DNA from 4 places in the Alkalimarinus coralli genome. Region 3 is predicted to be linked to each of the others. Evidence: predicted binding sites of a transcription regulator. Region 3 holds the regulator's gene; each other region holds the start of a gene.
The links. The regulator FNR, encoded in region 3, switches genes on or off when oxygen is low (the NO sensors DNR and NnrR bind a similar motif). The targets are predictions, from matches to a motif close to TTGATCTAGATCAA.
Positions count from the first base shown of each region.

Region 1 (7,687 bases), 2.0 Mb from region 3:
TCCAGTCTGTATCGTGCTCTCGTGTGTATTCTGCTGCCTCTTCAAACACCGGGTCAGCAACGAAGCGTGACAGAACAAAATCCCGATACTGTCGGTTCTTTTCGCAATAAGCTCGAACATGCCAACGAATGCCATCGTTAACCAGGGTGTGAGGGCTGATAATACGACCTTCGATATCACCACTGCTGAGTGACAGGTATTCGATATCGAGTCGCTGACTCTGGTTGCACGCTTGAATAATGCGGCGCACCAGTTTGGGGTTGATGTTTCTGAGCGGTGGAGTCAGTAACTCCAGATGTGTTGAGTTTTTATTCATATCGCTGTCGCCAGCGGTGACCCCTTCACCAAAAAAACTCAAATACTCGTTCAATGTACCTTGAGTCAGCTGGGGGTTAAACATGTCGGTGGGTGTATGCCTTTTGGTTGACTTGTTATAGTCAAAGGCATTGTCTGGGTATTCGGCTTGGTAGCGGGTAATCAACTTTTGTGCTGTCGCACGCGAAAGGGAGAAATAGCGTTGCAGCATATTGGCTGACAGCTCTCCGTCCCATTGCATTACCACTTCTATAAACTGCTTCTTTCGTAGGTCATCCATTTTTTTCTTCATTATTATTCTATCGATAACCCAGTGTATTCAATTGAATTTTAATTAGAAGGGGGATGCTGCATGGCTATAGCACCTTTATTTTTTAAAAGCCGGTTTGCTACATCAGTGCAGCACTTTTCTGTACTTTTTGTGGCTGATATGTTTTGGGATCATTGGAGTTTCTGTTAAATAAGGGTTAATCTGAGCGCCAATTTTTCATACCCGCCTATTGGAGCTGAGCGACCACTATGAGTTATATGATCCTTAAACACATCCACCTCACCTGTATTGGCTTAACCTTTATTCTGTTTTCGGTTCGCGGTTTCTGGATGCTGACAAACTCAGATAAGCTTCAGATGAAATGGGTAAAAATTGCCCCCCATATTATTGATACCTGCCTGCTCTTAAGTGCCATCTCACTTGCCGTTATGCTGCAAATATCGCCATTCGTTCACGGCTGGTTGATGGCGAAAATTATTGGGCTGATTGTTTATATTGTTTTGGGAACGGTGGCATTAAAACGAGGGAAAACAAAAGCCGTTCGAACGACGGCTTTTGTTCTGGCGCTGCTCACGTTTGGCTATATTGTTAACGTGGCACTGACGAAATCAGCGGCACTGTTTTAAACGCATTGAGACGAGCAGCATCGAATCGGGCGCAGGGCACCCTCCAACAACGTCTCCATGTACGCCTGGCCACACGCCTGGTAAGAGGGTGCCCCGCGCCCGATAAAATGGCTTTTAACAGCAGACGAAATTTGCATGCGCAGCGGTCGGGCAAAAATCTACATTAAGTTAAAGCGCCTTAATCGGCGCTTAATACCTGATCCATACCGGGTGACTTAAACCAATACCCGTTGCACTCTGCTTCAGATAAGGCAATAGTTTGGGCGGTGCCAGCCAGTGCTTTTCTAAACTGATCAACTTTCTCAAAGGTGCCCTCACCCTGGGGGCTTATACGAGCGATATCCACACCGATTTTTTGCATGGTGGGCAGCTCACTTTCAAGGTTATAGGTTCTACCGGACATGGTTTGAATACCGTTCAGCGTAAACAGTTCGTCGTCTTCCTGACTGTGAACCGCGATACCTTCGGGGTGATCAATACATTTTAACTGACAGTTGTCTTTTGGCAGGTCGTAGTATCGGGCGGTAAAACAGCGCGCAGAGTACGCCAACGGTAACCGGCCATAGGCGTAGACTTCTGTTTCAAGCCCCTCTTTAATACCCATTGCTTCAGCATCGGCAAGTAGTTCGTGCAGCGTTTCCCGGCCTAGCTCGACAGGCATCACCCACCGCGTTACACCTTGCTTTTTCATCACCTTTAACGCCCTGGCGTTGTAGATATTAATCGCAGGGCCGGAAACAAATGGCACGCCCTGCTCGCTCATTAGCTGAACACCTGCCATATCGTTGGCTTCAACCATAATGTCGCCGTTGTCACACAACTTTCGAAGGGTCTTTAGTTCTGACTCTGCTGCCAGCAGCGTCAGTGTTGATAGTACCACCTGCTTACCGCTTTGCGAGAGTGATTTTGCCAGGTCTATCCAGTCCTGAGCCCTTAGTTCGCGCCGCTTTGAGCAGACGGTTTCACCGAGGTAAATGATATCAACGTCGGCATCGGCTGCCTGCTCATAAAAAGCCAGGGTTTGCTGTTTTGTCCAATAGTAAAGAATCGGCCCCAGAGATAATTTCATACGTTTACCTTTCTCTTGTCAGTTGTCACTCACCACTCGCCAGCAGCAGCTATTGCCACGCTCTTGTGTACGCGCCTAATGTGGTTTGAGCACCTTCAGATACTTTTGCCAGGTCATCTTTCCACTGTTTTTTAACCCTGAAGTGTTCCGGGTTCATCTTGTGCAGGTCGATCGCTCGTCGCCAGGTTCGAACAACATTCTCAACATAGGCGGGGCTGCGCTGCCGACCTTCAATTTTTACTGCTTTAATACCTGCGGCGTACAGGTCGGGTATCAATTCTACGGTGTTGAGACTGGTCGGCTCTTCGATGGCATGGAAGGTTCTCTCCCCGACTTTAAACCGGCCTTTACATAAGGTTGGGTAACCCGCATTTTCCCCCTCTTCGAAGCGGTCAATCAACACGTCATTGAGCCGTGCTTCAAGCCCTGCGTCGGTCTGCTCCCAGCGCACATCTTTGGCTGGCGAGCAGGCGCCACAGGTATTGGGGGATTCGTCAGTCAAATAGGATGAGAGATAGCAGCGCCCTTCTGCCATAATACATAAGCTACCAAACGCAAAAACTTCCAGCTCTACCGGCGAGTACTCTGCAACGGCTTCTACCTGTTTCAGCGAGAGCACTCTCGGCAGAACGGCACGACGAATGCCGAAATTATTTTTATAAAACTTGAGCGTTTCATAGTTGGTGGCCGAACCTTGAACCGACAAGTGCAGCGGAAGGTCGGGGTACCGCTCGGCTGCATAGTCCATCACCGCCATATCCGCACATATCAGCGCGTTTACGCCTAAGTCCTGGGCGGTATCAACCGCTTTCTGCCATCGCGACCAACCGGCTGTTTGCGAGTATGTATTGATAGCAACAAACACTTTCACGCCTTTATCGCGTGCATAGGCAAGTCCATCCTGAGCTTTTTTATCAGCAAAGTTAAGACCTGCAAAATGCCTGGCATTGGTATCATCTTTGAAGCCTATATACACCGCATCAGCACCACTATCGACGGCGACTTTTAGAGCAGAAAGGCTACCTGCTGGACAGACCAATTCCACGTATTTCTCCTTTTATCCAAATAACAAATCATATAGTTAGTTTATGTCCAGAAACGGCCGTCATTCCCGCGAAAGCGGGAATCCATAACTCGGAGCCATATCAAAATACTGGATCCCCGCCTTCGCGAGGATGACAAAGCTACGATATTTCTGGGCGGATATTAATTATCTAATCACCTATTAACTATCTAACCACCTATTAAACACACCATCACTCACGCGCTCTAGTCTCAAGTTCTGTACAGATTTCATTGAGAACAACCCATTTCTTGCTACACCAGGCTGGCGCAAGCAATAACTCTTCTGATGCTGTACCGGTGAACCGGTGAAATACAACCGATTTTGGCGTCCTTCTGATGACTTCAGCAACCAGTGCAACATATTCACTTTGAGACATAGGGTGATACTCGCCTCGTTTCCATTCACGGGCTAGCTGAGTGCCTTTAACGACGTGTAATGGGTGTATCTTTAGCCCGTCGGTGCCAAGCGCGAGAACCTTATCAAGTGAAACCAGGGTGTCTTCGGGCTTTTCACCGGGCAGACCGGCAATTAAGTGAGTGCATATTTGCAGCCCTCTCGCTCGTGCACGCTTTACGGCATCAACATACTCGGCAAAACCATGGCCTCGGTTAACTCGATCAAGCGAGGCATCAAATGACGATTGCAACCCTAGCTCAAGCCATACTTCATGCCCCTGCTGCTGATATGACTGCAGTAGATCGAGCACGGCATCCGGCACACAATCAGGCCGTGTACCTACCGATATGCCAATTACATTCGGGCTGTTGAGTGCGCTTTCATATAACTCTCGAAGGTATTCAATTTCGGCGTAGGTGTTGGTGTAAGACTGAAAATAGGCTAAGTATTTTTTTGCGCCGGTTCGTTTCACAATAACTTGCTGGCCTGCCAGTACCTGATCTTCTACCGGCGTGACGATTTTTCTATCTGAGGGAGAAAAAGATGCGTTGTTGCAGAATGTACACCCGCCAATGCCCTTTGAACCATCTCGGTTGGGACAGGTAAACGCAGCGTTAATTGAAACCTTGTGGACTCGCTCGCCCCATTTTTGTTTTAAATGATGGCCTAACGTAGTGGCATGTTTTGTTAAGTCCATTAGCGCGTCATCTTGAATTGTGAGGGTTTCTTATTATGTATGGCGAGCGCTATATCGAGCATAAAATGTCATTGCCTTTTCAATGGGTTGAGCAAATTTTGAGAGGCTAACAGAGCTTTTTGAAAAGCGAGTTGATGATCATCAAGGCGAGTAACGCAGGCTAAGGCACTATTGTCTGCAAATTGGCCTCGTACAAAAGGAATTTATTTTGTTTCCAAGACCTCCTTCTCCTTCGAAACTATACTCTCAACTCCCCCGCATACTGGCAAAACCGCTGGCTCATGTGCCGTTTCCGGCTCAACGTATTGCGATGACAAAAGTGCTGCAACAAGTATTTAAAGAAGCGCTGGAGTCTGGCGAATGTGAGTTTTTAAGAAACCGATGGTTATTAGTAAAAATAAACGATCTGGGTATTAACTGGTATTTCAGCCTGGGCCAAGACGGGAAAATACTGTTGCAGCCTGCTGGGGCTCATGACGTGAGCATCAGCGGTAACCTGAATGAATTTATTTTGCTGGCAGCAAGAAAAGAAGACCCTGATACGCTATTCTTTCAAAGACGCCTGTTAATTGAGGGCGACACAGAGCTTGGTCTGGAAGTTAAAAACCTGATCGATTCACTGGATACCAATGAGTTATCCAATGAGCTGCGCTTTCTACTCAGCAGCGCGGGTGAATATGTCGGTATTTTTGCATCGTAAGTGGTGTTTTAAATAAACCATTGCTAGCAGTATTGTGCGCCTTCGGAAGCCTTAACCAGGCCAATGGGCGGCGACTACATGGACGTCTAAGCAAAAGGTGGTTGCTCCAGATCAATACTCGACGAACTATGCCCAAAAGTACTCCTAAAGAGGCATGCAAAGTCAGGAAAGGCCAGTGGTAACATAGCCCAAATTTGAATTTAAGCGTGACGTCCATGTTAGATGAATTAAAGTTAGAACAAATTAAAAAGCACTACCTTTTCTCTGGTTTATCAGAAAAAGCGCTGGCAGAAGTCGCCCGTATAACCAAGTTGTCTGAGCTTGAGCCCGACCAACACCTGTTCTTTCAAGGTGAAAAGGCTGATCATTTTTATCTGATTTTATCTGGCCAGATTAAACTCACTCGCCTGACACCCGACGGTAACGAGAAAGTCATTGAGATATTAATGCCAGGGCAAACGTTTGCTGAAGCGGTTATGTTCATGCACAAAGACGACTACCCGGTCACGGCAACCTCGATCTCGGATGCGAAAGTTTTTTCGTTTAATAGCAAACATTTTTTGGGCATTCTGGAAGAGAATCCTAAAACATGTTTGAGTTTGCTGGGAGATCTGGCACTTCGCCTCCGCGGCAGACTCAATGAGATTGAGAATCTCACCATGAAAAACGCAACGTACCGTGTGGTACGCTTCTTCTTGAACGAGCTAGAGAAACAAGGCGAAACCAATAGCCGGGTTGAGCTGTCGATTCAGAAGCAGCTTATCGCTTCTCGCCTGTCGATCAAACCGGAAACATTATCGCGTATTTTTCATACCCTAAAAGACCGTGAAATACTTGAGACTCAGGGTAAAACGATCATCATCAAAGATGTCGACAAACTAAAATCATTTGAATAACCTGCCAAGATAGATATACCAACACTATAGGTATTCAGACGCTAAAGGGCGGTATAATGGTCGTTATTATTTGATCATGCAGGCCGCCCAATCCACTATGAACAGCTTTAGTCCAAGTATCGGTAGCTCATCAGTACTCGCCCTTATCTCTCTCTTGGACGACTACGGCTTTTCCCGGCAACAGGTTTCGGACATATCCGGCATAGACCTTAGTACCCTCGACCTTCAAGATAGCCGCCTGCCGCTAGACCAATACAAAACCCTTTGGGACACCGCACTTAAGATTACCAATAATCCTGCATTGGGGTTGGAGCTTGGCCAGATATTTAATGCATCTAAAATCGGCCTAGTCGGCCATATTATTTTTAATAGTGAAAATCTGGCTAAAGGTTTGAAGGAGTATGTTCGGCTGTTCAGTATCGTTAACGAAGCGATTTCACTGAATTTTGAAACCGACGAGAAATATGCGTATCTGCGCTTTATTCACCTTAACCCCGAGCACTACTGCATCCCGGATATGGAGCGCTCAATGGTACTTTCGCTCTATCGTGGAAAGGCGCTGTTTGATAGCGATATCCAGTGGGAATCTGTTGACTTTCAACATGCTCAACCCGATTACGTTGATAAATACCAAAAGGTTTTTAATTGCCCTCTCAACTTTAACCAAAACCACTGCCAGATAGTGTTTCAGCGTGACTATTTGGAACTAGCCCCAAAGCAGCGCAACCCATACCTTGGAAGTGCGGCACTGGAATACGCCAACAGCATGCTAAAAAAACTGTTCCGACGCTCTTATGCCGATAAAGTAAAGGGGCTGATTGCCCAGTCCATCAGCACAGGTGAAGCGGATGTTGACCATATTGCCGAAAAGCTCAATACCAGCAGGCAAACACTCTACCGCAAACTCAAAGCAGAAGGCGTTTCGTTTCAAAGCTTATTGGAAGATGTTCGGTTCAGCACCGCAAAAGAACAACTCAGGAACTCTGACCGTCAGTTAAGCGAGATTGCATTTTCACTAGGATTTAGTGATTTAAGCGCGTTTAGTCGCGCATTTAAACGATGGAGCGGGGTTACACCAAAAGAATATAGAGACGGGGTGTGAGTTTTGTTTGGGCAAGGAGGAGGGTTCAAAAACTTCTAGTCTGTCACCCCCGCGAAGCGAGGATGACAGGTCGAGTGCTTATGCTTCTACCTTATCTGAAACAAGCGCTATCACGTCATTGACAGTCTTGATCTGCTCAGCCATATCATCAGGTATTTCTACATCAAACTCTTCTTCAAATGCCATCACCAACTCAACAGTGTCCAGTGAGTCTGCGCCTAGGTCATCAATAAAGTGCGCTTCAGCCGTTACCTTATCCTCTTCTACATCCAGCTGGTCACAAATTACTTTAATAATACGTTTTTGAATATCAGACATTGAGTCTTCTCCGTTGGCTTTTCAATCGTGCTATCGGTTTATGTTCTAGATTTTATATTCTAGCGTTCAGGTTTAATGCAAAAGTCAGGCTTCGACTTTTACAGGTTTAATAACAAATAGAAGATCACCTCTGTTCACTTGCTGTCCTGAGACACCTTTAACGTGAGTGATTTTATACTTCTGGTCAGCCGGATAGATCTCTGCACCGGCTTTATTGAAACTTGACAATGT
Region 1 is NZ_CP096016.1:823,604-831,290, reverse strand. Features, by position in the region: gene MY523_RS03720 (helix-turn-helix transcriptional regulator) at 1-607, opposite strand, end outside; gene MY523_RS03715 (SirB2 family protein) at 835-1,212, shown strand; gene MY523_RS03710 (U32 family peptidase) at 1,391-2,281, opposite strand; gene ubiU (ubiquinone anaerobic biosynthesis protein UbiU) at 2,331-3,326, opposite strand; gene mnmL (tRNA modification radical SAM protein MnmL/YtqA) at 3,538-4,440, opposite strand; gene ubiT (ubiquinone anaerobic biosynthesis accessory factor UbiT) at 4,649-5,140, shown strand; gene MY523_RS03690 (Crp/Fnr family transcriptional regulator) at 5,356-6,036, shown strand; gene MY523_RS03685 (AraC family transcriptional regulator) at 6,134-7,138, shown strand; partial or broken gene MY523_RS03680 (acyl carrier protein) at 7,217-7,459, opposite strand; gene MY523_RS03675 (ATP-binding protein) at 7,541-7,687, opposite strand, start outside.
Region 1: ubiT (ubiquinone anaerobic biosynthesis accessory factor UbiT) is a predicted target of FNR. The motif match lies at 4,572-4,585, and genes of this name have one in related genera.

Region 2 (7,687 bases), 2.0 Mb from region 3:
TGCTGTCAGGAAAGTTTGCAGCTAATACCGCAAGCGCGTCATCAGCTTGGCTATCCATCCCCAGCAATCGATAAACCTCTACCATGATTGTAAGAGCAGGTTCAACCGCTGACGTGTTGGGGTACTTTTTTATGATGTGGCTCGCTCGGTTGGCGGCGGCAATATAGGCCTCTCTTTTCAGGTAATAACGGGCTGCATGCAGTTCGTATTCAGATAAGCGATTCCTGATCTCAATCATTCTTTGCTCTGCATCTGAGGCATATTTGCTTTCAGGGTATCGAGTTAGAAGCTGAGAGAAATCATCGAAGGCTTTCCTCATTTCACCCGGATCTCTTGATGTTACATCAACTGCCGGGAAGTATTGCGTTGCTAAACCAATATCAAGATTGTAAGACGCCATTCCACGAATGTAATAAGCATAATCTACGTGAGGGCTTTGAGGGTGGAGCCGAATAAAGCGGTCTGCTGCTGCTCTTGAGCCTTCCAGGTCAAGGTTATTATATCGTGCGTAAATCAAATCCAGTTGAGCTTGCTCTGCGTAGCGCCCAAAGGGGTATCGTGTTTCCAGTGCTTCCAAATTTTTGGCAGCAAGGGAGAAGTTTTTTGCTTTGATGGCTGCCTTTGCTTCGTCATAGTACTCTTTTTCGGTCAGCTCGGGCTCAGGTGTTGATGCACAGGCGCCCAGTAAAATAAGTGAAGCGGCTAGCGCAAGGCGGGAGATAAATCGCATTAATATCAGGTGTCCATAAATGTAATACGTTAACATGGCCTCTGAGCATTTCTGTTTTATTCCCGCTCAGGGCTGCATGTAGCTATTTAAGCGAGCTATTATTTCATAACTACAGCATTTGGAATAGGTGTTGTGTCGCTTGTTAGCCAAAAACGGTTTTGGTTCGGGGTATGAAAAAGTCTGCTTCACCGCTAAAATGGCGGTTATGTCGTCAGCCTTTGTTTGATGTGTCGATGTTGTTTGATGTGTCGATAAAGTGCTTGTCTCGGTAATGTGTTTTTTGCACGTAGTTTTTGTATCAATTAAATTAGGACGCTTAATGTCAGACGTTATTGAAGCAGATTTTATTATCCCTTTATCCTTAGGCGAGCAGCGGCTTGATCGCGCACTAGCCGAACTGATGCCGGAGCACTCGCGTTCTCGAATTCAGGGGTGGATTAAATCTGGGGCTGTTAAAGTCAATGGGGATGTCGTGAGACCCAGGGATAAAGTCGCATCTGATGACGTTATCAGTGTTCATGCTGAAATTGATTCTCAGGAGCGCTGGGAAGCAGAAGATATTGCATTAGATATTATTTATGAAGATGAACATATCATTGTACTTAACAAGCCAGCAGGCTTGGTGGTGCATCCGGCAGCAGGGCACGCATCCGGCACCTTGGTGAATGCGCTACTGCACCATTACCCGGACATCGCCAAGCTGCCGCGTGCGGGTATAGTTCATCGCCTAGATAAAGATACCACCGGGTTAATGGTGGTGGCCAAATCTTTGGTTGCCCACACCTCTTTGGTTGATCAGTTGCAGACCCGGACAATGGGGCGGGAGTATGAGGCTGTGGTGACCGGTGTAATGACTGGCGGTGGATGCGTTGATCAAGCCATGGCCAGACACCCTCAAAACAGGATTAAAATGGCCGTTCACCCTTTTGGCAAACCTGCAGTAACCCATTACCGTCTTATAGAACGGTTTGACGCCCACACCCATATTCGACTTAAGCTTGAAACCGGGCGGACGCACCAAATTCGTGTCCATATGACTCACTTGCATTATCCGTTAGTCGGAGACCCTGTGTATGGCGGGCGCTTGCGCATGCCTGCTGGTGCGTCAGAAGAGGTGGCAGACACCATTCGTAATTTTAATCGGCAGGCGCTTCATGCTAAAAAGCTTACGCTGACTCACCCTGAGAGCGGGGAAGAACTATCCTGGGAAATCGACCTTCCCGAAGATATGACGCACCTGTTAACGATGCTTAAACAGCATCAAACTGAGGCGTGATAGATGACTCTTGATGAGTCGTTTATTGTGCCAGAGTGGCCATTGCCTGAAAATGTACGGGCGCTCTGCACAACACGTCTTGGAGGACAAAGCCTTCCCCCATTTGATTCATTTAATTTAGGGACACATGTGGGTGATTCACCTAATCATGTTCAGCAAAATAGAAGCAAGCTGGCAGCGCAGTGCGGCTTGTCACAAAATAGCCTGCAGTGGTTAAACCAAGTGCACGGTAACCGTGTTTGTGAAGCTCAAGTTGACGGTATAGTGAGAGAGGCAGATGCAAGCTTCGCGAGAGTTCGAGAGACCGCCTGTGTGATTATGACGGCAGACTGTTTGCCGGTCTTGCTTTCTGACAAACAGGGCAAGCAGGTTGCGGCCATACATGCCGGGTGGCGGAGTCTTTGCTCCGGGGTGATTGAAGCAACGCTTTCCACTTTTCGGCAATCATCAACCGTTACCGCGTGGCTTGGGCCTGCTATTGGGCCGTCGGCGTTTGAGGTGGGGCAGGACGTGGTTGATGCGTTCACATCAGCTTCATGTGGATATGCCGAAGCAACCCACAAAGCCTTTTCGCCAATTGAGGGGCAAGATGGAAAGTGGCTGGCCGATCTTTATTCTCTAGCGCGTATTCGGTTATGGTCGCAGGGCATCAGCGACATTTATGGCGGTGGTCATTGCACCTTAACCAATGCCACTCAGTTCTATTCCTACCGACGTAATGGTGTTACCGGCCGGATGGCATCATTGATCTGGATGACTTGAAACTCCCCGTTCAGTCCCTACATAGTAGTTAATGTTCATTAATCCCCACCGCAAGTAAGTTTATTGTATTAGTGTTGATCACTTGTGATCGGGGATAAATTGTCGCTTATTGGGGGAACCAAATGAGAATGGATAAATTAACCAGCCGGTTACAGACTGCGCTGTCTGATGCTCAGTCTATCGCTATAGGAAAAGACCATAACTTCATCGAGCCGATTCACCTGATTCAGGCTTTGCTTGATCAGCAGGGCAGTAGCATTGCTTCGCTGCTCCAGCAAGTCGGGGTTGATGTTGCCGCATTCAAAAAAAATGTAGCGCAGCAGGTTGAGCTGTTACCGCAGGTTCAAGGAAGTGATGGCGATATTCATATGTCTAACGATCTCGGACGGCTATTGAATATGTCTGACAAGTTATCACAACAGAGACAAGACCAGTTTATTTCAAGTGAGCTTGTTTTGTTAGCCGCATTGGATGATAAAGGTGTTTTAGGGAAACTTCTAAAGGATGCGGGCGTAGATCGTAAACAGTTGGAAGGCGCAATTGACCGGATTCGAGGTGGTGAAGCAGTGAATGATCAAGGGGCAGAAGAGAATAGGCAGGCACTGGAGCGTTTTACTATTGACCTTACCGCAAGCGCAGAAGAGGGTAAGCTTGACCCGGTTATTGGGCGTGATGATGAGATTCGGCGTACCATTCAGGTACTGCAACGTCGACGCAAAAATAATCCTGTCCTTATTGGCGAGCCTGGCGTTGGTAAAACGGCGATAGTTGAAGGGTTAGCTCAGCGAATTGTGAATGGTGAGGTGCCAGAAGGGCTAAAAGATAAGCGCGTATTATCGTTAGATATGGGAACGCTTATTGCGGGCGCTAAGTTTCGAGGAGAATTCGAAGAGCGCTTGAAAGGGGTGCTAAATGACCTTGCTAAACAGGAAGGCCAAGTCATCCTGTTTATTGATGAAATTCATACCATGGTCGGAGCTGGTAAGGCAGAGGGCTCGATGGATGCGGGCAATATGCTCAAGCCTGCATTGGCGCGAGGAGAACTTCATTGTGTGGGGGCGACAACGCTCAATGAATACCGCGAGTACATAGAAAAGGATGCGGCGCTGGAAAGGCGGTTCCAGAAGGTGTTGGTCGACGAGCCGAATGTCGAAGACTCAATTGCGATTTTGAGAGGCCTAAAAGAGCGCTATGAAGTTCACCACGGTGTGGAAATTACCGATGGTGCAATTATTGCTGCGGCTAAGTTGTCTCATCGTTATATAACTGACCGACAGCTCCCTGACAAGGCGATCGATTTAGTCGATGAGGCCGCAAGCCAGATCCGTATGGAGATGGACTCAAAGCCGGAAGCATTAGATCGGCTTGAACGGCGCTTGATTCAGCTGAAAATAGAGCGCGAAGCGCTTAAAAAGGAGACGGATCAGGCCTCAAGGCAGCGTTTGGCAGACATCGATACTGTGATTAAAACCGCAGAGAAGGAGTTTGCTGACCTCGAAGAGATCTGGAAAACTGAAAAGGCGGCTCTTCATGGTTCTCAGAAAATCAAAAGTGATCTGGAGCAGGCTAGAGTTGACCTGGAAGCGGCCAGGCGAACGGGGGATCTGGCTAAGATGTCAGAGCTGCAGTATGGCATGATCCCTGAGCTGGAGCGCCAGCTAGATATGGCTAGCCAAGCAGAAATGATGGAAATGACGTTATTGCGCAACCGGGTCACAGATGAGGAAATAGCAGAGATTGTCTCAAAGTGGACCGGAATACCGGTTTCAAAAATGTTAGAGGGTGAACGTGAAAAGCTGCTGAGAATGGAAGATGAGCTTCATGGCCGGGTTATCGGTCAGGCAGAGGCAGTAAGTGCAGTATCTGATGCTGTCAGGCGCTCCCGTGCTGGTTTGGCAGATCCCAATAGACCAAATGGCTCCTTCCTGTTTCTCGGCCCGACAGGTGTTGGTAAGACTGAGTTATGTAAGGCATTGGCGTCTTTTCTGTTTGATACAGACGAGGCAATGGTGCGAATTGATATGTCGGAATTCATGGAGAAACACTCTGTTGCCCGGTTGATTGGTGCGCCCCCAGGCTATGTTGGCTACGAAGAGGGTGGCTACTTGACGGAAGCGGTAAGAAGAAGGCCCTACTCTGTCTTGCTGTTGGATGAGGTTGAAAAGGCGCACCCTGACGTATTCAACATTTTGCTTCAGGTGCTTGAGGATGGCCGCTTAACCGACGGTCAGGGGCGCACGGTGGATTTTAGGAACACCGTTATTGTTATGACATCGAACCTGGGGTCAGATGTGATCCAGGCTATGGGTGGAAATGACGAGCAATACGATGAAATGAGAAATGCTGTCATGGAGGTTGTGGGAGGTCATTTCCGGCCTGAGTTTATTAACCGAATAGATGAGGTGGTTGTTTTCCATCCGTTGGGTGCAGAGCAAATTCAAGGTATCGCATCAATTCAGTTGAAATTGTTAAACTCTCGACTCAGTGAGCAGGAGATGACCTTGGAGGTCAGTTCTGATGCGCTGGGTAAGTTGTCTGAAGCAGGTTATGACCCCGTTTACGGAGCAAGGCCGTTGAAACGGGCTATTCAAAAGTGGGTAGAAAATCCGTTGTCGCAAGACATCTTATCGGGTCATTTCAAGCGGGGGGATACCATTGTTGCCACGGTCGAGGGTGACGACGTTACCTTTAAGGTAAAGGCTTAGAAACTGGACTTTACAGTAAACTAAGCGCGGCAGTTGTCGCGCTTTTTATTGGATGATTGATCTCTATCAGGGTTTAAAATGCAGGGTGGGCGCAAACTGGATCTGGAATAATAAGTATACCTAATAAGTAGAAGGAAACAGTATGACGCTAGAGAAGCATGACCTTATCCATGAGTTGCCGGAATATAGAGATCAGATTCGTGACATGAAGATGAACAATGCTCATTTTGCAAAGCTCTTTGAAGCTTACCATGAGGTTGATCATGAGATTCACCGGATTGAAACCGGCGTTGAAACGCCCACCGATGAGTATTTGGAGGGCCGGAAGGTAAACCGCCTTAAGCTCAAAGATGAGTTGTTTCAGATGTTGAAAAATGCAGAAGCAACAGCATAGTTATAAAGGGCCGTAATGGCCCTTTTAACTGATTTCATGAATATAAACTGAATCCGCCTAGTTTTGGCTGCAAGCTTCTTCGACTATTTTATTCATTTCATCCTTTTTTGCGGTGATTTCTTCTGGGGTCATGTACCTCAGCTCGCCATTCTCTTCTATTCGTATTCGTGCATTGTTTTCGATTGTTTGCAGGTTTTCTTTAGCCTGGGTGCATCGTAACTGGTTTTGTTCTTTAGCTTTTTTGCTTTTTTCTTGCTCTTGTTTGGCCAGGTTTTCTTTTTGCTGTTTTTCTTCAAGCGATTTCAGTTGGTCTTGAACGGATGTCCGGGGTGCAGATGATTTTGATTCCACTCTTAATGTTTCCGACTTTGCGCCTTCAGGGCGTTTGTCACCATAGTGAATGACGCCGTTTTCATCTGTCCACTTATACACTTTTCCAGCATAACTAGGGAGAGTGATAAAAGATGAGGCAAGGACTGCAGTTGTAATAAAAAATGTGTACGTTAGCTTCATGTCACCCACGTTTATTGGTTGTTAATTTGTCTGAAGAGCATAATAAGTCATTTGTAACCGGGCTTCACTATCTGTAGGTCTAGCTCAGCTTTAACTTAACTATAGACATAAATACCAGGAAATGGCTGAGAATATAGCGAAAATGAGACATATTATCACTGAAAATGGCAATTACTATTGACTATCGTTTAGTTGGTGTCAGAATTGTCGGTTGCCCAAATCAGGGGGGTATCTACAGCAGGTAACCCCGAGCAGTAATATTGTTGAACATGCGTAGCATTGTCGCAGGCTTAAGCCTCGCGGCAGTCATTTTTTAAATGTATAGCTCTAAGTCACGAATAAAGATGGTTTAGATAATCAGGAGATAACCTCTCAAGATTTGCTATGTGTGTAATGTCTATCTGACATCAGTCTTCATAAGAGATTGATATTCAGGCTCCCTGGATTGGTGGTTGCTTCGAAAAACGCAAACGAGAGGGTGGTTTACCGTGGAGCTATTGTCTGGCGCTGACATGATAGCCCGTTTTTTACAAGACGAGGGCATTGAGTATATATACGGGTACCCTGGAGGGTCCGTACTACATATCTATGACGCATTATTTCGTCAGGATAAAGTAAAGCATATTTTAGTGAGGCATGAGCAGGCAGCGACGCATATGGCTGACGGCTATGCTCGTGCAACGGGTCGAGCAGGTACCGTATTGGTGACATCGGGACCAGGAGCTACCAATACAGTAACGGGTATTGCAACAGCTTTTACTGATTCGATACCCATGGTTGTATTGTGTGGTCAGGTTCCTTCCACGCTAGTGGGGGAGGATGCGTTTCAGGAAACGGATATGATGGGGGTCTCACGACCGGTTGTTAAGCATAACCTTTCTGTCCAGCATCCATCCGAGATCCCTGAGATTCTCAAGAAGGCCTATTACCTGGCAGAAACAGGTCGCCCGGGTCCGGTCGTTGTTGATATTCCCAAGGATATGACCACGCCTAATGAAAGGTATGAATACGTTTACCCCAAGAAGGTTAAGCTACGTTCGTATAACCCTGTCGTAAGAGGCCACTCAGGTCAAATCAAGAAAGCAGTGGATATGCTGTTGGCTGCCAAAAGACCTGTTCTTTATGCAGGTGGCGGCGTTATCTTGGGTAAGGCTTCTGATAAGCTCGCAGAGCTTGCTCAGTTGCTGAACTACCCGGTCACCAACACGCTGATGGGGTTGGGTGGGTACCCTGCCACTGATAGACAGTATCTGGGCATGCTAGGGATGCATGGGAGTTATGAGGCCAATATGGCCATGCACCATGCT
Region 2 is NZ_CP096016.1:34,463-42,149, forward strand. Features, by position in the region: gene MY523_RS00165 (outer membrane protein assembly factor BamD) at 1-730, opposite strand, end outside; gene rluD (23S rRNA pseudouridine(1911/1915/1917) synthase RluD) at 1,050-2,006, shown strand; gene pgeF (peptidoglycan editing factor PgeF) at 2,010-2,768, shown strand; gene clpB (ATP-dependent chaperone ClpB) at 2,891-5,473, shown strand; gene MY523_RS00185 (HP1242/YdcH family protein) at 5,616-5,867, shown strand; gene MY523_RS00190 (DUF4124 domain-containing protein) at 5,925-6,380, opposite strand; gene MY523_RS00195 (acetolactate synthase 3 large subunit) at 6,869-7,687, shown strand, end outside.
Region 2: MY523_RS00185 (HP1242/YdcH family protein) is a predicted target of FNR. The motif match lies at 5,530-5,543, and genes of this name have one in related genera.

Region 3 (7,687 bases):
ATCTTCCGCAACTCGCCTCAATTCGTAGTCAGAGTACAGTGACGAGTCTCGGCTCCATAAAGCAAGAACCATAATCGGCACATCATCTACTTCTATAGGCTTCACCTGCCAATTTTTAACAACACCAGGGATATCTCCCTGATTTGAATAGAGCTTGTTATAGGTATTTAATATTGATTTTTCACGATCTTGCCCAACAAAAAAGCGAAGTGTTACCGCAGACTTGCCCGTCATAGAGCTAGAGTAGACATTTTCAACACCTGGAATCTGAGCCAGCAGCTTTTCCAAAGGCGTGGTCACTTGCCGTTCAACTTGTTTTGCACTCAGTCCGGGCACATCGACAAGAACATCAACCATCGGAACCACTATCTGGGGTTCCTCTTCTCTTGGCATGAAGGTAAGCGCCAAACTCCCCATAACCAGAGATATCACAAAAATAAAGAGCGGAGCCGCGCCCGTTAATGTAGACCTGACCAACTCGTCAACTGGATGCTTCATAAGACCAATACACTAATAAAAACCATATATAATCACAAACAACCATATATAACCATATAGATATACTAATATTCAAGCACTTCCTTAATCAACGGACTTAAATATCCGCCTCTCCCCTATTAGAGTCGCCCGATAGACACTGCCATACCAATACATATTGCACTTAGCCTGCTAAATAGACTTTTGTCATATTTATTAATAGCAGTAAATTTGGCTAAAATAGGCGAATCACTTCATTGATCTTGAGAAAACCAATGCGAAGAGTTGTCGTTACAGGCATGGGAATTGTTTCATGCCTTGGAAACACTAAAGAAGACGTCCTAAAGAGCCTGAAAGAAGGCAGATCAGGCATTCGTTTTAATGAGTCGTATCATGAGAAAGGGTTCAAGAGCCAGATTTCAGGCTCTGTTGACATTGATAAGGCATCATTAATTGACCGGAAGTTGCTGCGGTTTATGGGCGACTCTTCTGCGTTTGCGTATATCGCCATGCAGCAGGCAATTCAGGATTCCGGCTTGTCAGCAGATCAGATATCCAACCCGAGAGTCGGATTAATAGCCGGGTCTGGCGGGGCATCCTGTGAGAACCAGGTAAATGCGGCTCAAATAATGGAAGCAAAAGGGGTTAAGCGAATCGGCCCTTATATGGTTCCCAGAGTTATGGCCAGTACAGTCTCGGCCTGTTTGGCTACCGCATTCAAAATAAAAGGGGTTAACTACTCAATATCGTCGGCGTGTGCAACAAGCTCCCACTGTATTGGGCATGGTATGGAGCAGATACAGTCTGGCAAGCACGATATTATTTTTGCTGGCGGCGGCGAAGAAGAACACTGGACTCAATCCATGCTGTTCGACGCAATGGGCGCACTCTCAACTAAATACAACGATGCACCTGAAACGGCTTCGCGCCCATTCGATGAAAGCCGTGACGGCTTTGTTATTGCTGGCGGGGGTGGAATGCTGGTGCTCGAAGAACTGGAACATGCTAAAAAACGAGGCGCGCCTATTTATGCAGAGTTAGTAGGCTATGGTGCCTCGTCAGATGGATACGACATGGTGGCACCTTCTGGAGAAGGCGCAATACGCTGCATGCAAGAAGCATTGGCGACCGTCGATAGCCCCGTTGATTATATTAACGCGCATGGCACCAGTACCCCGGTTGGAGACGTATCAGAACTGCGGGCGGTAAAGGCCGTTTTTGACAGCAATGTTCCCCCGGTATCTTCTACCAAGTCACTCTCCGGCCACTCGCTGGGTGCGGCTGGCGTTCATGAGGCGATTTATTCCCTGTTAATGCTTGAGCATGGGTTTATTGCAGCCACCGCCAATGTGACAAAATTGACAGAGGAATCAGAGGGAATACCGGTGATTACCGGCAACGCGATAGAGCAAAAACTAAATACTGTCATGTCAAACAGCTTTGGCTTTGGCGGCACCAATGCAACGTTGGTATTTAGAAAAGTAAGCCACTAGGCTTTATTCATCCATAGGGGGCAAGACATCCCCTATGGATGCTATTCCCTCCCCTGACTACGCGCCCATTCCTGCCCCCCATTGATTTACCAACCACTTACCACACATTCTTTTTCCGAAAGAGACCTTTGCACGACGTTATGAGCGAAGTAGTCATGCAAAGGTTTCCAAAAATAGCACATCAATAGGTCTATTGATGCAAATCAACACCCCTATTACGTCGTTGAGTAGACTACAGTTTCCAGATTAGATGTTAGTGAGTATGCCACCCTCGGGCGTTGAACAAATTTAGGAATAATAATGGGATCTCCATTTGAGAAGATTACCCCAATAATAGCTGACCACCGAACACTACAGGATGTTTTTGGGGATAATGCATACCCAACAAGCCGCACTATGAGACAAATTTTTTCACACAAAGACTGGCTATTTTGCACAAATAGTTTCCGATATGACTCTCCGGACAAGCCAGGTCTATTCGTTGAAGACAGAGGGTTTAGTCTTCAGAGCTATACTGACATCATTACCAACAGCAACAGAACAAACTCTGAACTTGCATTAAGCTTGTCTATGCCGCTGCAAAATACGTTGTGCAGTTTTCCTAAGCAAAATAACAGCACCACAAGCAAAATCACCCCGGTTAGAAATTATATCGACCACCTGCTCCATGAAGTTCGTTTACTGAGTGACCTAATCCCCAGAACTCGCCGCATTAATTATATTCACTGGCAGGGGGAGATTGCTCAACTGCTAAGCCCGGCAGAAATGACAGAGATTATGTATTCGCTCAATAAAGCCTTTACGCTACAAAATGAACAAGAAGGCACCTATGTCATTGAACTGGAGAAAGTGCCTGCGGATGATGCAATTATTGCGCTGATAAAAGGCTTGGGCTTTAACCATATTTGCCTCGGCACCCAGAACAGGGATCAAGGCCCTATTGATTTTGATTTTTTAGCCGACCAGGTAAAAATATTCAAGCAGTATGGCTTCAAAACGGTCAACGTACGATTTCTTACCAGACAACATGAGTCATGCGAACAGCTCAGTGAAAAACTGGAAGGGTTAATTGGTATCGACCCGGATACCATTTACTTAATAGACGAAGAAGAGCGTCAATCAGTCCTTTCAGGCGTCGAAGCCGAAGAGACAACCACCTGTGACTGTCATAAAGAGTTTGAAAACAGGCTTATTGAAGCAGGGTTCCAGAAACTGAATCATGTTAAATTCTCAAGGGACAATTCAGTGTCCAAGGGTATATCCGGTGATTTAGTTGGCATAGGTTTAGGCGCGACCAGCCTAATTGAAAACTCGTTTTCTCATAACGTCGACCAGCTTGATCAGTACTACCAGAAACTACAAAGTGGTCAGCTGCCTTTTGGTTATGGAGGTTATATCCGCCCCAAGTACTAACCCTTATTAGACTAAAGTATTAGTTCCTGCAATTTGCCTCCTTATCCTTCTATATCTAGTAAGTTTATATGCTAGAATTGCCTCATCTATGTTCCAAAAAGCATAAAAATTGATTATCCTGATGGAATAAAAGCTATTAACCGAGTAAAGCGAAGATGAGTGAGAAAATAGCAGCTATTGATCCGCAACCAGCAACAGGTATCCATCAGTCCTGCTTACAGTGCAGTCTGAGCAACCTGTGCATTCCAATTGCAGTTAACAAAGATGACATTGATCGCCTTGAAGACCTCATAAAACAAGGGAAGACGATCAACCGGGGAGATCATATTTTCAAGGAGCACTCCCCCTTTAAATCTTTATTTGCAGTTCGTAGCGGCGCAATTAAAACCTACTCAGTTACCGAAGATGGTGAAGAACAGGTAACCGGTTTTTACCTCCCTGGAGAGATAATTGGTCTCGATAGCACCAATACAGATTCGTACAGCTGTTCAGCAAAAGCACTTGAACGCGCCAGCGTCTGCGAAATTCCTTTCGGCCAACTCGAAACACTGGCTGCTAAAATCCCAACACTCCAGCACCACTTTTTTTCGCTGATGAGCAAAGAGATTCAGGGCAGTCGGCAACTCACCATGCTGCTTAGTAAAAACACCGCTGAAGAGAGAATAGCCTCCCTGTTACTAAGCCTTTCCAGCCGATTCAAGCTACGCAAGCTGTCCGGCACACAGTTCCGACTCCCTATGCCCCGAAATGATATTGGCAACTATTTGGGACTTGCTGTAGAAACAGTAAGCCGGGTATTTACCCGTTTCCAAAAAAGTGGGCTTATTTCAGTTCAGGGGCGAGAGGTCATTCTTGAAGATATGGATGCACTTGTAGATATCGTTAAAAATCACGGCAAGTGTATGAAAGGCGAATAAATTCACACCTCCCCTCCCCGAAAAAGAGGCTTAATGCCTCTTTTTTTATATCTACTTATTAGTTACTCAAAACAACACAACAAAAAAATACCTCCTTATAGGTATCTTTAGTTAACTTGATTTATCTCATTTTATTTTCATTTCTCACACTTGCCACCAATAGCCGATATTATTTTATTGCGATATGTCAATTTAACAAAATTCACCATAGCTACACTGCGCCCATCACAACTTAATCACTTCGAAACTCAATCAGGGTAGCTATATGTTAAAAAATGCATTAACTTCATCTCTTGTTGCTGGTTCACTATTAATTAGCCAATCTGCTTTTGCTTATGAAGCAGGAGATATTTTCATTAAAGGCGGTATCGCAACTGTCGATCCCCAAGAATCCAGCTCAGACATTGTTATAAATACCCCGGCTCTGGGCCCTGCCACTGGTGCAAAAGTAGGCCTGAATTCTGATACCCAATTAGGATTAGTATTCAGCTATATGGCGACCGACAGAATCGGTATTGAGCTACTTGCTGCAACACCATTCAAGCACGACATTTCTGGCGCTGGCGCAATCTCAGGCGTTGGAAAACTGGGTGACACCAAGCACCTTCCACCAACGCTCAGTGTGCAGTATTACCTGGCAGAGCCAGACGCAAAGTTCCAACCTTATGTTGGAGCCGGTATCAACTACACTATTTTCTTTGACGAAGGAACTACAGATACACTAACAAACTCAATTGGTGCATTGGCAGGCCTGACTGGTACGCCAGGTGTGGTAGCCACAAGCACCAAGCTTGATATTGATGACTCAATTGGCGCTTCGCTACAAGCGGGTTTTAACTATGAAATCACAGAAAATGCCGGGCTAACCGCAGCTGTTTGGTGGATCAACATCGATGCCGATGCTGAAATTACCGCGCAAACCAATGTGGGAACAGTAAAAGCAAATGTTGATGTTGAAGTAGACCCTTACGTTTACATGCTAGGCGCATACTATAAGTTTTAAGCCTACAGTAAGTTTTAAGCCAAACACCAATAAGAGAACCTGGCCTTTAACAAGGTCAGGTTTTTTATTTAGAGATATTGGTTAAGGTCTACCCTTAAAGTCTTCAATCTTCAGACTCTATAACACGAAGAGCAAACAACCCACCCAGAAACGCAAAGAAAGCCCCCAGTACAACCATAACAACCGCCATCAATGTAATGCTACTATTTTCTGCCGAGGAAGTTACCGAAGCAACGCCCGCTAAGAAGCCAACAGCTGCGGCGTGCCACGCTTGCTTTTGATTTGCAATCGTACCTGTTAAAAGCCCTCCAAATGCCATCGTCAGGCAATAAACCAGCATTGCAAAGATAAACCAAATTTCTTGTTTATAGGTTGAGAAAAATACATAGTCACTCGCTGCCATGCCTATGTATGACGCTAGCAGCACATAAATAGCCTGGCCGAACAGCCCCACCAAGATCGTCACTACCAACCCGATAATAAGCGCTTTCCAACTGATCATTGAATTTATCCTGAAAATGGGAATTATTGTAAAGCTGAAGTGTATATTAGCGAGTGCTGGAAGGAATTGACTTACTACAGATCACTCAAGTTAAGATGTCACTCTTCGGAATATAACCTTGGCACTCTTGATGTAACACCCGTTAGCAGCTCATAGCCAATCGTTCCGGCAGACATAGCAACCTCGTCGACTGAAACGTTCTTGCCCCAAAGCTCGACGGCATCCCCCACTTTGGCATCGGGGTGATAAGTAAGGTCAACCGTCAGCATATCCATTGAAACACGACCTATTAGCGGTACAACGCGGTCCCCCACCCATACAGGCGTACCTGTTTCGGCATGACGCGGGTAGCCATCACCATACCCCACCGCAATGGTACCCACTTTGGTTTCGCGACTCGCACGCCACGTCCCACCGTAGCCCACGCAATCCCCTGCATTCACTTCATGTATCGCCATAATACGTGACTCAAGCGACATGACTGCGGCTAACCCAAGGGCTTCTGAGGATAAGTGCGGCATAGGTGAAGAACCATACAGTATGATTCCGGGCCTGACGCAATCAAAATGTGCAGACTTATGGGCGAGCAACGCTGCGGAATTGGCAGCAGTCAACAATAACCCCTCAGACATTGAGCCCAGATTATTAACCACCGAACTAAACAGCGCCAGTTGTCGCTCTGTTTCTGTAGTCTCTAACTCATCGGCGCTAGAGAAATGGGTCATAAGCCCTACAAGCTTAACCAACGGGGTCTGCTTAAGCCTGTAGACCAACTCGCGCGCCAAGGCGGGCTTGAACCCCAACCTGTTCATGCCGGTATTCAACTTGAGCCAGACAGCGACAGGTTGATTAACCTCTGTAAGCGCGTTTAGTTGCTCAAGCTGATATTCAGAGTGAATAATCAACTGCAGTTTGTGCTCCGCAGCTAATAACACCTCTTCAATCGAAAAGGCCCCCTCCAGCACTACCACAGGGTTATCAATTCCGTTTTTCCTCATTGCTATTGCCTCATCGACACAGGCGACAGCTAGAGGCGCATCAGGGATTGCTCGTGCGATTTGACAGATACCATGACCATAACCGTTGGCTTTAATAACCGCAACACATAACGCGTCTCCGGCCAGCGTTGAAGCCAGCTGGTAATTTGCTTTAAAAGCGTTAAGGTCTATCTTGGCAAAGGTGGGTCGGGTCATTAGAACTCGCCATCGTAATCAGTGTGGGCAAGATCCTCAAACTTGGTAAACTGCCCCTGAAAGGCGAGTTTGATGGTTCCTGTAGGCCCGTTTCGTTGCTTACCGATAATAATCTCGGCAATCCCCTTATCAGGGCTATCTTCGTTATAGTAGTCATCACGATAGATAAACATAATAATATCGGCATCCTGCTCAATTGCGCCTGACTCTCGCAAATCCGAGTTGATAGGACGCTTATTGGGTCGCTGCTCCAAACTTCGGTTAAGCTGAGACAGTGCCACAACCGGGCATTTCAACTCTTTAGCCAGCGCTTTAAGCGAGCGAGAGATCTCAGATATTTCAGAGGTTCGCCCCTCGGTATTCCCAGGAACCTGCATAAGTTGCAGGTAATCGATCATGATCAGGCCAAACTCTCTTTTTGTTTCACGGGCAATCCTCCGCGCCCTTGAACGTACCTCAGTCGGGCTCAAGCCAGCAGTGTCATCAATATAGAGCGGTTTGTCTTTTAGCAAGCTAACCGCTGACGTCAAACGAGGCCAATCATCCTCCTCCAACTTACCACTTCTTACACGCCCTTGATGGATACGCCCCATAGACGACAACATACGCATAACAATCGCATCTGATGGCATCTCCATACTGAATACCAGTACAGGTTTACCCGCTCCAAACAAGGCATTTTCAACCAG
Region 3 is NZ_CP096016.1:2,850,863-2,858,549, forward strand. Features, by position in the region: gene MY523_RS12780 (efflux RND transporter permease subunit) at 1-498, opposite strand, end outside; gene fabB (beta-ketoacyl-ACP synthase I) at 753-1,970, shown strand; gene MY523_RS12790 (hypothetical protein) at 2,271-3,383, shown strand; gene fnr (fumarate/nitrate reduction transcriptional regulator Fnr) at 3,539-4,300, shown strand; gene MY523_RS12800 (OmpW/AlkL family protein) at 4,566-5,303, shown strand; gene MY523_RS12805 (hypothetical protein) at 5,407-5,805, opposite strand; gene alr (alanine racemase) at 5,904-6,998, opposite strand; gene dnaB (replicative DNA helicase) at 6,998-7,687, opposite strand, start outside.

Region 4 (7,687 bases), 1.4 Mb from region 3:
GTCTTCTCCGCCAAATATGGTTATAAACACGCTTGAAATATAGGCAATAGATATTGCAAGCGAGACAGGAACATCCATCGTCAAATGGCGTGTTTTTATATCTCTGAGAGCCGCTTGGAAAAAAGGGCGTGCTGAGTACAGAACAACAGGGGTCGTTACTAAAAGGCTAACCCAGCGGAACAGCAAGAGAAAGTTATCGGAAATTCCGCTGACCATACCAACGTAAAGTGGTACAGAGAACATCATGTTTTGCATCATTGCAAAGCCAGCTACTCCGAGCCTGATGATAGCTCTTTTTCTTTCCTTATTTAGAATTTCCTCTTCCAGGTTGGGCTTGAACGGGTGTGCTTTATAGCCAAGCTGATACACCATCATGAGAATATTGCTAAGCTTTATCTCTTCAGGGTTCCAGCACAGAGCTGCTCGCTGTGTGGTATGGTTGATCGAAAAAGAGTCTACCCCGACCTTTGACGATATGTGCTTTTCCAATAACCATATGCAGGCAGCACAGGTAATGCCCTCTATGATGAGCGTTGCTTCATTGCGAGCGTGACTGTTATCAGTTGAAGAAGCCGGGATGACAAACTCTTTTTGCAGCTCAATGTTATCATAGAGCCTCAACTCGTTTAGTGTTGTCTCTTCAATTTCCTGAGGGGTAACGGATGGCTGACTTCTATGCTGATAAAAGCCCTCCATCCCGCTTTCTGAGATTAATTGTGCAACGGCTTTACAGCCATGACAGCAGAATGCATGCTCTTCACCTGAGATAAGTAGACTTATTTCGGAGTTACTGGGATTGGGCTCCCCACAGTGATAGCAGAGCCCTGAATGTTGTCCCATTTATGAGCCCGATTCGAGTACAGTAGGAGTGGAGCTTGGTAGGGCTGTTTGGCCTTTCAACCTCCAGCTTGAATCCTGCGCAATAACATCAACATACCAACGGCCAGTTAAAGGAGTCGCCAGTTGAGTCGAGTAGACGTACCCTGGTTCAGGTAGGAGTTTTTGTTCGATATCCTGGCCATCGACGGTTGGGTGAAGCAGTTTAAGTGTTAAGAATGAGGGCTGAGTGGGTAAGTCTCCATCCAGAATGAGAGAGACTCGTCCGGCCTCGCCAAAACGTAGTTCAGCACTCAAATTAAGGTCTTTTGCCTTATTGTCCATCGCAAGACTTTGATTTATCGCAAGCCCATCTTTGTAATAATTGTCACTGACAAGGGAGTTTTCTGATGTAACTGCGAGATAGATCATAATGGCACAATAAATAATTGTGACCAAAGGGATTACGATTAGAAACCATGGCCAGAACTGCTTAAACCAAGGTGTTGTGTCTCTATCAAAGTTTGTCATATCAGGCTGCTTCTACATAAAACTAAAGAAATCGAGGGGCACATATTCGTGCCAGCACTCAATATGGGATTATCTCAATTGTATCCGTCAAAACCAAGCGTCAAATGCATATTGACTCTTGGTTTTGGGATTGATTCGAGAGCAAATTAATAACTAAGCGGGCCAAGAAAACGACTGTCTGATGTTGCTTTAACAGACTTGTCATCGTTGGCAATAACGACAAACTCAATGTCATGGTTGGTTTGTGTCATGTTAGCGGGGTCGACTTCAATACTTGTGGGTAAAGAGTAGACTTCACCTGAGTTTACCGTGAACCTTGTCTCTGTCGAGATTGATAGACCTTCTATACCGGTAACCGCCAGCTCAAACTCACGCGGCTGGTCAGACATATTAATGACCTTAAGCGTGTAAGAGTTTTCTACCAGGCCCATTCCGGTTAGTTGGTATAGCGCACCGCGGTCTTTAATAACATCAAGACCCAATGGTACTCTGGATGTTACCCCGTAGATGACAGACGCAATCATAAACAGCAGCATCAAACCATAACCCACTGATTTTGGGCGAACAAGATGGCTCTGCTTTCCTTCTAGTGAGTTCTCGGTGCTGTAGCTGATAAGCCCTTTCGGATAATTCATCTTGTCCATTATCTGGTCACAGGCGTCAATGCAGAGGGCACAACCAATACATTCATATTGAAGACCATCGCGAATGTCAATTCCAGTAGGGCATACCTGGACACACATTCCACAATCGACGCAATCCCCTAGTCCTGCTTGTTTGGGGTCAGCAGATTTTTTCCGGCTGCCTCGCGGCTCCCCCCGGTTGGGGTTGTATGAAACAACCATTGTATCTTTATCAAACATTACTGACTGGAAACGTGCGTATGGGCACATGTAAAGACAGACTTGCTCCCTTAACCAGCCCGCATTAATGTACGTGGCAGCAGTGAAAAACAGGATCCAGAAGTAAGCCCAGCCACCGATAAAGTTAAAGCTGAAAAAGTCAACGACCAGCTCACGAATAGGGTAAAAATAACCAACAAATGTTAGCCCAGTCGCGAAAGCGATTAGAAGCCATATACTGTGTTTAATAACTTTTTTAAGGGTTTTAGAGGCGTCATTGGGTGCTTTGTCCAGTTTAATTCGCTTATTTCTGCTCCCTTCGACTTTCTCCTCAGCCCACATAAAGATGAATGTCCATACGGTTTGAGGGCATGTATAGCCACACCAGATGCGGCCAAACAGTGAGGTGATAAAGAACAACCCAAAGGCACAAATGATGAGAAGCCAGGAGAGCAAGACAAAGTCCTGGGGCCAGAATGTTTCGCCAAACAGGTGGAACTTCCGACCAGGAATATCAAAATATATTAGCTGTTCACCATTGATCGAAACCCAGCAAAAAATAAAGTACATGCTCATTAAGAGCCACAGTGAGGCGGTTCTGATTCGTTGAAATACACCGGTTATTTCTTTTACATATATCTTTTTCCTTGAAGCATAAAGATCAATTGTCGTTTCTTCAGGCTTTTTCTTAGGAGAGGGATCTATGTTTTTGACAGGAATATTGGCGCTCATTGCACTCACCGTATTTTAATCTGTTTAGCAATGGAGTTTGGTTTAACTACATTGCATAAAAAGACTAGTGGAGTCGTTTGGATTAACTAACGTTTGCTACCGATCAATCTCTATTAATGAGTTTTTGCGCTGTTATCGGTCAAATTAAGCGCTTCTGATTCTAGCTTTGCTAGAAAGTTAGAGGAGGGGCGTTGCACCCTCCTCAACTAACCTATTTGCCTTGTGAAAGGCTATAAATATAGGCTGACAGCACATGAACCTTCTCTTCACCAAGAAGCTCATTGTGGGCTGGCATTACACCAGCACGACCAAACTCAATTGTTTGTTTGATCATCGATGGTGTGCCACCGTAGAGCCAAACATTATCTGTTAAGTTTGGAGCACCCATTGCCAAATTGCCTTTTGCATCAGCTCCGTGACAAGCCGCGCAAGCAGTTTGGAACATCGCTGCTCCACGCTCACTTGATGCTTTGTCTTCAGCTCTGTTGCTAAACGCCAAAAGGTAGTTTGTTAGATCATCAATGTCAGACTTTGACATTGCAGGATTTAAACCTTTTGCTGGCATATTCCCGTTTCTACCGTGCCCAATCGTTTGTTTGATAGCATCAGCAGAGCCACCATACAACCAATCAGAATCAGTCAGGTTTGGAAAGCCTAGTGACCCTCTAGCGGTTGAGCCGTGACATATCGCACAGTTGTTTGCAAACAGACGCTGGCCGACTTTAAGCGCAGCTGGGTCTTTTGAAAGATCTTCAACTGACTTCTCAGCGAATGCGGCAAATATTGGCCCGTATTCAGCGTCTGCTTCTTCAACTTCTTGTTCCCACTGGTTGGTAGAGGTCCAACCAAGAAGGCCAGGGTATGAACCCAAACCAGGGTAAAGAGCATAGTAAGCTAGCCCGAAAAAGATTGTCGCAAGAAACATGTAGAACCACCATTTTGGAAGTGGGTTGTCCAGTTCCTCAATGCCATCATAGGTGTGGCCCGTTGTTTCTTCTGTTTCAGTATTACTTGTTTGGCTCTTTCGGGTTGCGTATAGAAGCCACCAGCAACCGAAGACGCTACCCAAACTGATGATTATGATCCATGCGCTCCAAAAACTACTCATGGTCTTTTTTCTCCGTTTCGATCGTAGTACGTTTGGCTATCTCTTCATCTTCAAAAGGCAGATTAGCCGCGTCATCAAAGTTTTTTTTACGCTTTGAGCTATAAGCCCAAAGGCAAATACCGATGAACGCTATCATTACCAATATTGTTGAAATGCCACGTAACGTATTAATATCCATGATGTATTACCGCTTGTTCTTGAGCACTGTACCCAGCTGCTGAAGATAAGCCACCATTGCTTCAATTTCGGTTTTACCTTTTACTGCTTCGGATGCACCAGCAATATCCTCATCCGTGTACGGAACACCTACAGCTCTTAGAGCCTCCATACGTTTTGGAGTGATCTTGTGGTCGATCTTCGCGGTAAATAACCATGGGTAAGACGGCATCTTAGACTCAGGTACAACGTTTCTTGGGTTGTATAGGTGAGCTCTGTGCCAGTCGTCACTGTATCGTTCGCCTACACGTGCCAAATCAGGTCCGGTACGCTTGGAGCCCCACAAGAATGGATGCTCGTATACGTGCTCTCCGGCAACAGAGTAGTGACCGTAACGCTCGGTTTCAGCTCTGAAGGGTCTGATCATCTGTGTATGGCAAACGTGACAGCCTTCACGGATATAGATATCGCGACCTTCCAGCTGAAGGGCGTTTAAAGGCTTAAGTCCTGCAATAGGTTCGTTTACCTGCTTTGAGAAAAACAGAGGAACAATTTCAACTAGTGCGCCAAAACTGATTGCTACAATAACCAGAACAATCATCAGCCCAAGGTTTTTTTCTACAACTTCATGATTCATGCTAAACCTCCTTAAGCTGTCTGTGGGACGTTGTCAAGAGCCTGAGCGTCTTTTACGCGCACAGTCATCCATACGTTGTAAGCCATGATCAGCATTCCGGCAAGGAATATAGCGCCGCCAATGGCCCGGACAAGATAACCTGCATGGCTTGCTTCAAGTGATTCAACGAAGCTATAGGTTAGTGTTCCATCGTCGTTTATCGCTCTCCACATCAAGCCCTGCATAATACCGTTAACCCACATCGCAGCGATGTAAAGTACAGTACCTATAGTCGCCAACCAGAAGTGTGCGTTAATCATTGATGTGCTATACATGCCCTTGAGGCCATATAGTTTTGGAATCAAGTGGTACATTGCACCGATAGAAACCATCGCAACCCAGCCGAGTGCGCCAGAGTGAACGTGACCTACAGTCCAGTCGGTATTGTGAGATAGCGCATTAACAGTCTTGATTGCCATCATTGGACCTTCAAAGGTCGACATACCGTAGAAAGACAGTGATACGACAAGGAAGCGCAAAATAGGATCAGTACGCAATTTATCCCATGCACCCGATAGTGTCATCATACCGTTGATCATACCACCCCAAGATGGAGCAAGAAGGATCAGGGACATTACCATACCTGCGCTTTGAGCCCAGTCAGGAAGTGCACTGTAGTGAAGGTGGTGCGAACCAGCCCACACATAAATTGATATCAAGGCCCAAAAGTGAACGATCGATAGTCTATAGGAGTAAACAGGGCGCTCTGCCTGCTTTGGCACAAAGTAGTACATGATGCCCAAAAAGCCTGCAGTCAGGAAGAATCCTACCGCGTTATGGCCGTACCACCACTGAACCATCGCATCGATAGTGCCAGGGTAGATAGAGTAAGACTTCCATAGCGTAACGGGTATTTCAAGGTTGTTTACGATATGCAGAACGGCAACCGTTATGATGAATGCGCCAAAGAACCAGTTAGCAACGTAGATATGCTTGGCTTTACGCTTCATGATAGTACCAAAGAAAACCACTGCATAACCGACCCAAACGATAGTAATTAAGATATCGATTGGCCACTCCAGTTCTGCATACTCTTTAGAAGAAGTGTAACCCAGAGGTAAGGTAATCGCGGCTAATACGATAACCAGCTGCCAGCCCCAGAAGACGAAAGACGCCAGAGAGTCGGAAAATAGTCGTGCTTGACAGGTGCGCTGCACAACGTAGAAGGAGGTTGCAAAAAGTGCAGAACCACCAAAAGCGAATATAACTGCATTAGTGTGAAGCGGACGAAGGCGACCAAAGCTAAGCCAGGCCGTATCGAAGTTGAGTTCTGGCCATACAAGTTGCGAGGCGATCAATACGCCGGCGGCCATCCCAACAATACCCCACACGACAGTCATAATGGCGAATTGGCGCACCACTTTGTAGTTGTATGTCGTCTGATTGTTTACTGTGCTCATTATTCAGGATCCAATTTTTATCACAAGCTAGAAGTGAAGAGGACTACTAGAAATAACGTTAGCTATCTCTTTGTCGTTGAAAAAACATAACCGTGCTCCCGACCAGTTATTCCAACCTATTTGCTGCCCTATGAATCAATCGATCAAAATCGATTGATATCTATAGTAGCAGCGCGCGAAGGATACGTTTTGTTATTGATAAATGTCAATAGACGCACCTCATGGACAAAGTGTATTTTGTAGGTGGTTATAGGGGGGTTGATATATGTCAATATCAAATACAAAAATACCTCTATGGAGGTATTTTGTTGCAGGTAAGGGGTGTTTGGCTTAAATACTAAGCCCTTGAGCCTCTTTCAAATGCTCAAAGTTTGATATGTGAATGTACTTGCCACTCGTCTCGATAAGATCTCTATTTTGAATTCTCGTAAGTGAGCGGCTAAGCGTTTCTTTAGTAATGCCCAGATAGTTGGCGATGTCACTCCTGCTCATGCTTAGTTTAATATCAATATAGTTCTGATTGCGGTTTTTATGGCGGAGTGAAATGTTGTAAAGGAATGCCGCGACTTTACTTTCTGCGGTTGTTGCGGAGGCAAGACTCTTTCTAACTTCAGACTCATGATAGCTATCGATAGAAAATAATGTGACTATTTTGGTCAACAGCTGAGGAAGGCTGGTCGCACTTTCGAGAACATCTTTATACGGGAGAACGCAAATATCGCAGTCTTCCAGAGCAACCAATGAATTGGGGTATATATCGGTTGCTACTGCATTTTGACCCGCTAGCTCTCCTTTCAATTTAAACGATATTACTTGCTCTTGCGGCTGACCATATAAACATACTTCTTTAGCAGAACCTGATGTGATTGCGTACAGGAACTCAAAAGGTTGGCCTTCCTTATAAATGAGTTCACCTGTTTTAAACGGCTGCTTCTTCATTAGTAGCGTTTCTTTAACGTCAAACTCGACACTTCCAATGGGGGTAGGTTCACAAATTGGAGAGAGTGCGCAATCACTGCAGTTTATATGGCGAGAGTTCTCTGAGGTGGGTAAGTGAATATATTTCATAAAAAGGATTAAACGCCAGTGCACAGGTTTTGGTCATTGATAACGATCAACCAGCTCCAAATACTTTTTGGCTGTCGTTTGAACGTCACTGCTGTTGTTAAGGCTGCTCATTACTTCGAGCTCTGTTTTTTCGTGTGCGACTCGTAATGCATTCAGCAACACCTGTAAGTCATTAAATAACGGTTGATTAGCCGGGTTTGCTTCTTTATCTGTGCGGTTTTGGTTTAACAGCTGAGCAACGCGGCTAACTTCTTTTAGGGACAAACTAAGCTGTTCTAGCCCGGCAACTGTCTCTTGGGCGTTTTGTACAGTCGTAGTTAGCTCGCTTTTTGTAGCAGCGGTATCTAGGTTTAGGGCT
Region 4 is NZ_CP096016.1:1,492,084-1,499,770, forward strand. Features, by position in the region: gene MY523_RS06620 (heavy metal translocating P-type ATPase) at 1-840, opposite strand, end outside; gene MY523_RS06625 (FixH family protein) at 841-1,347, opposite strand; gene ccoG (cytochrome c oxidase accessory protein CcoG) at 1,494-2,921, opposite strand; gene ccoP (cytochrome-c oxidase, cbb3-type subunit III) at 3,133-4,029, opposite strand; gene MY523_RS06640 (cbb3-type cytochrome oxidase subunit 3) at 4,022-4,207, opposite strand; gene ccoO (cytochrome-c oxidase, cbb3-type subunit II) at 4,214-4,822, opposite strand; gene ccoN (cytochrome-c oxidase, cbb3-type subunit I) at 4,834-6,261, opposite strand; gene MY523_RS06655 (helix-turn-helix domain-containing protein) at 6,592-7,329, opposite strand; gene MY523_RS06660 (methyl-accepting chemotaxis protein) at 7,363-7,687, opposite strand, start outside.
Region 4: ccoN (cytochrome-c oxidase, cbb3-type subunit I) is a predicted target of FNR. The motif match lies at 6,520-6,533, and genes of this name have one in related genera.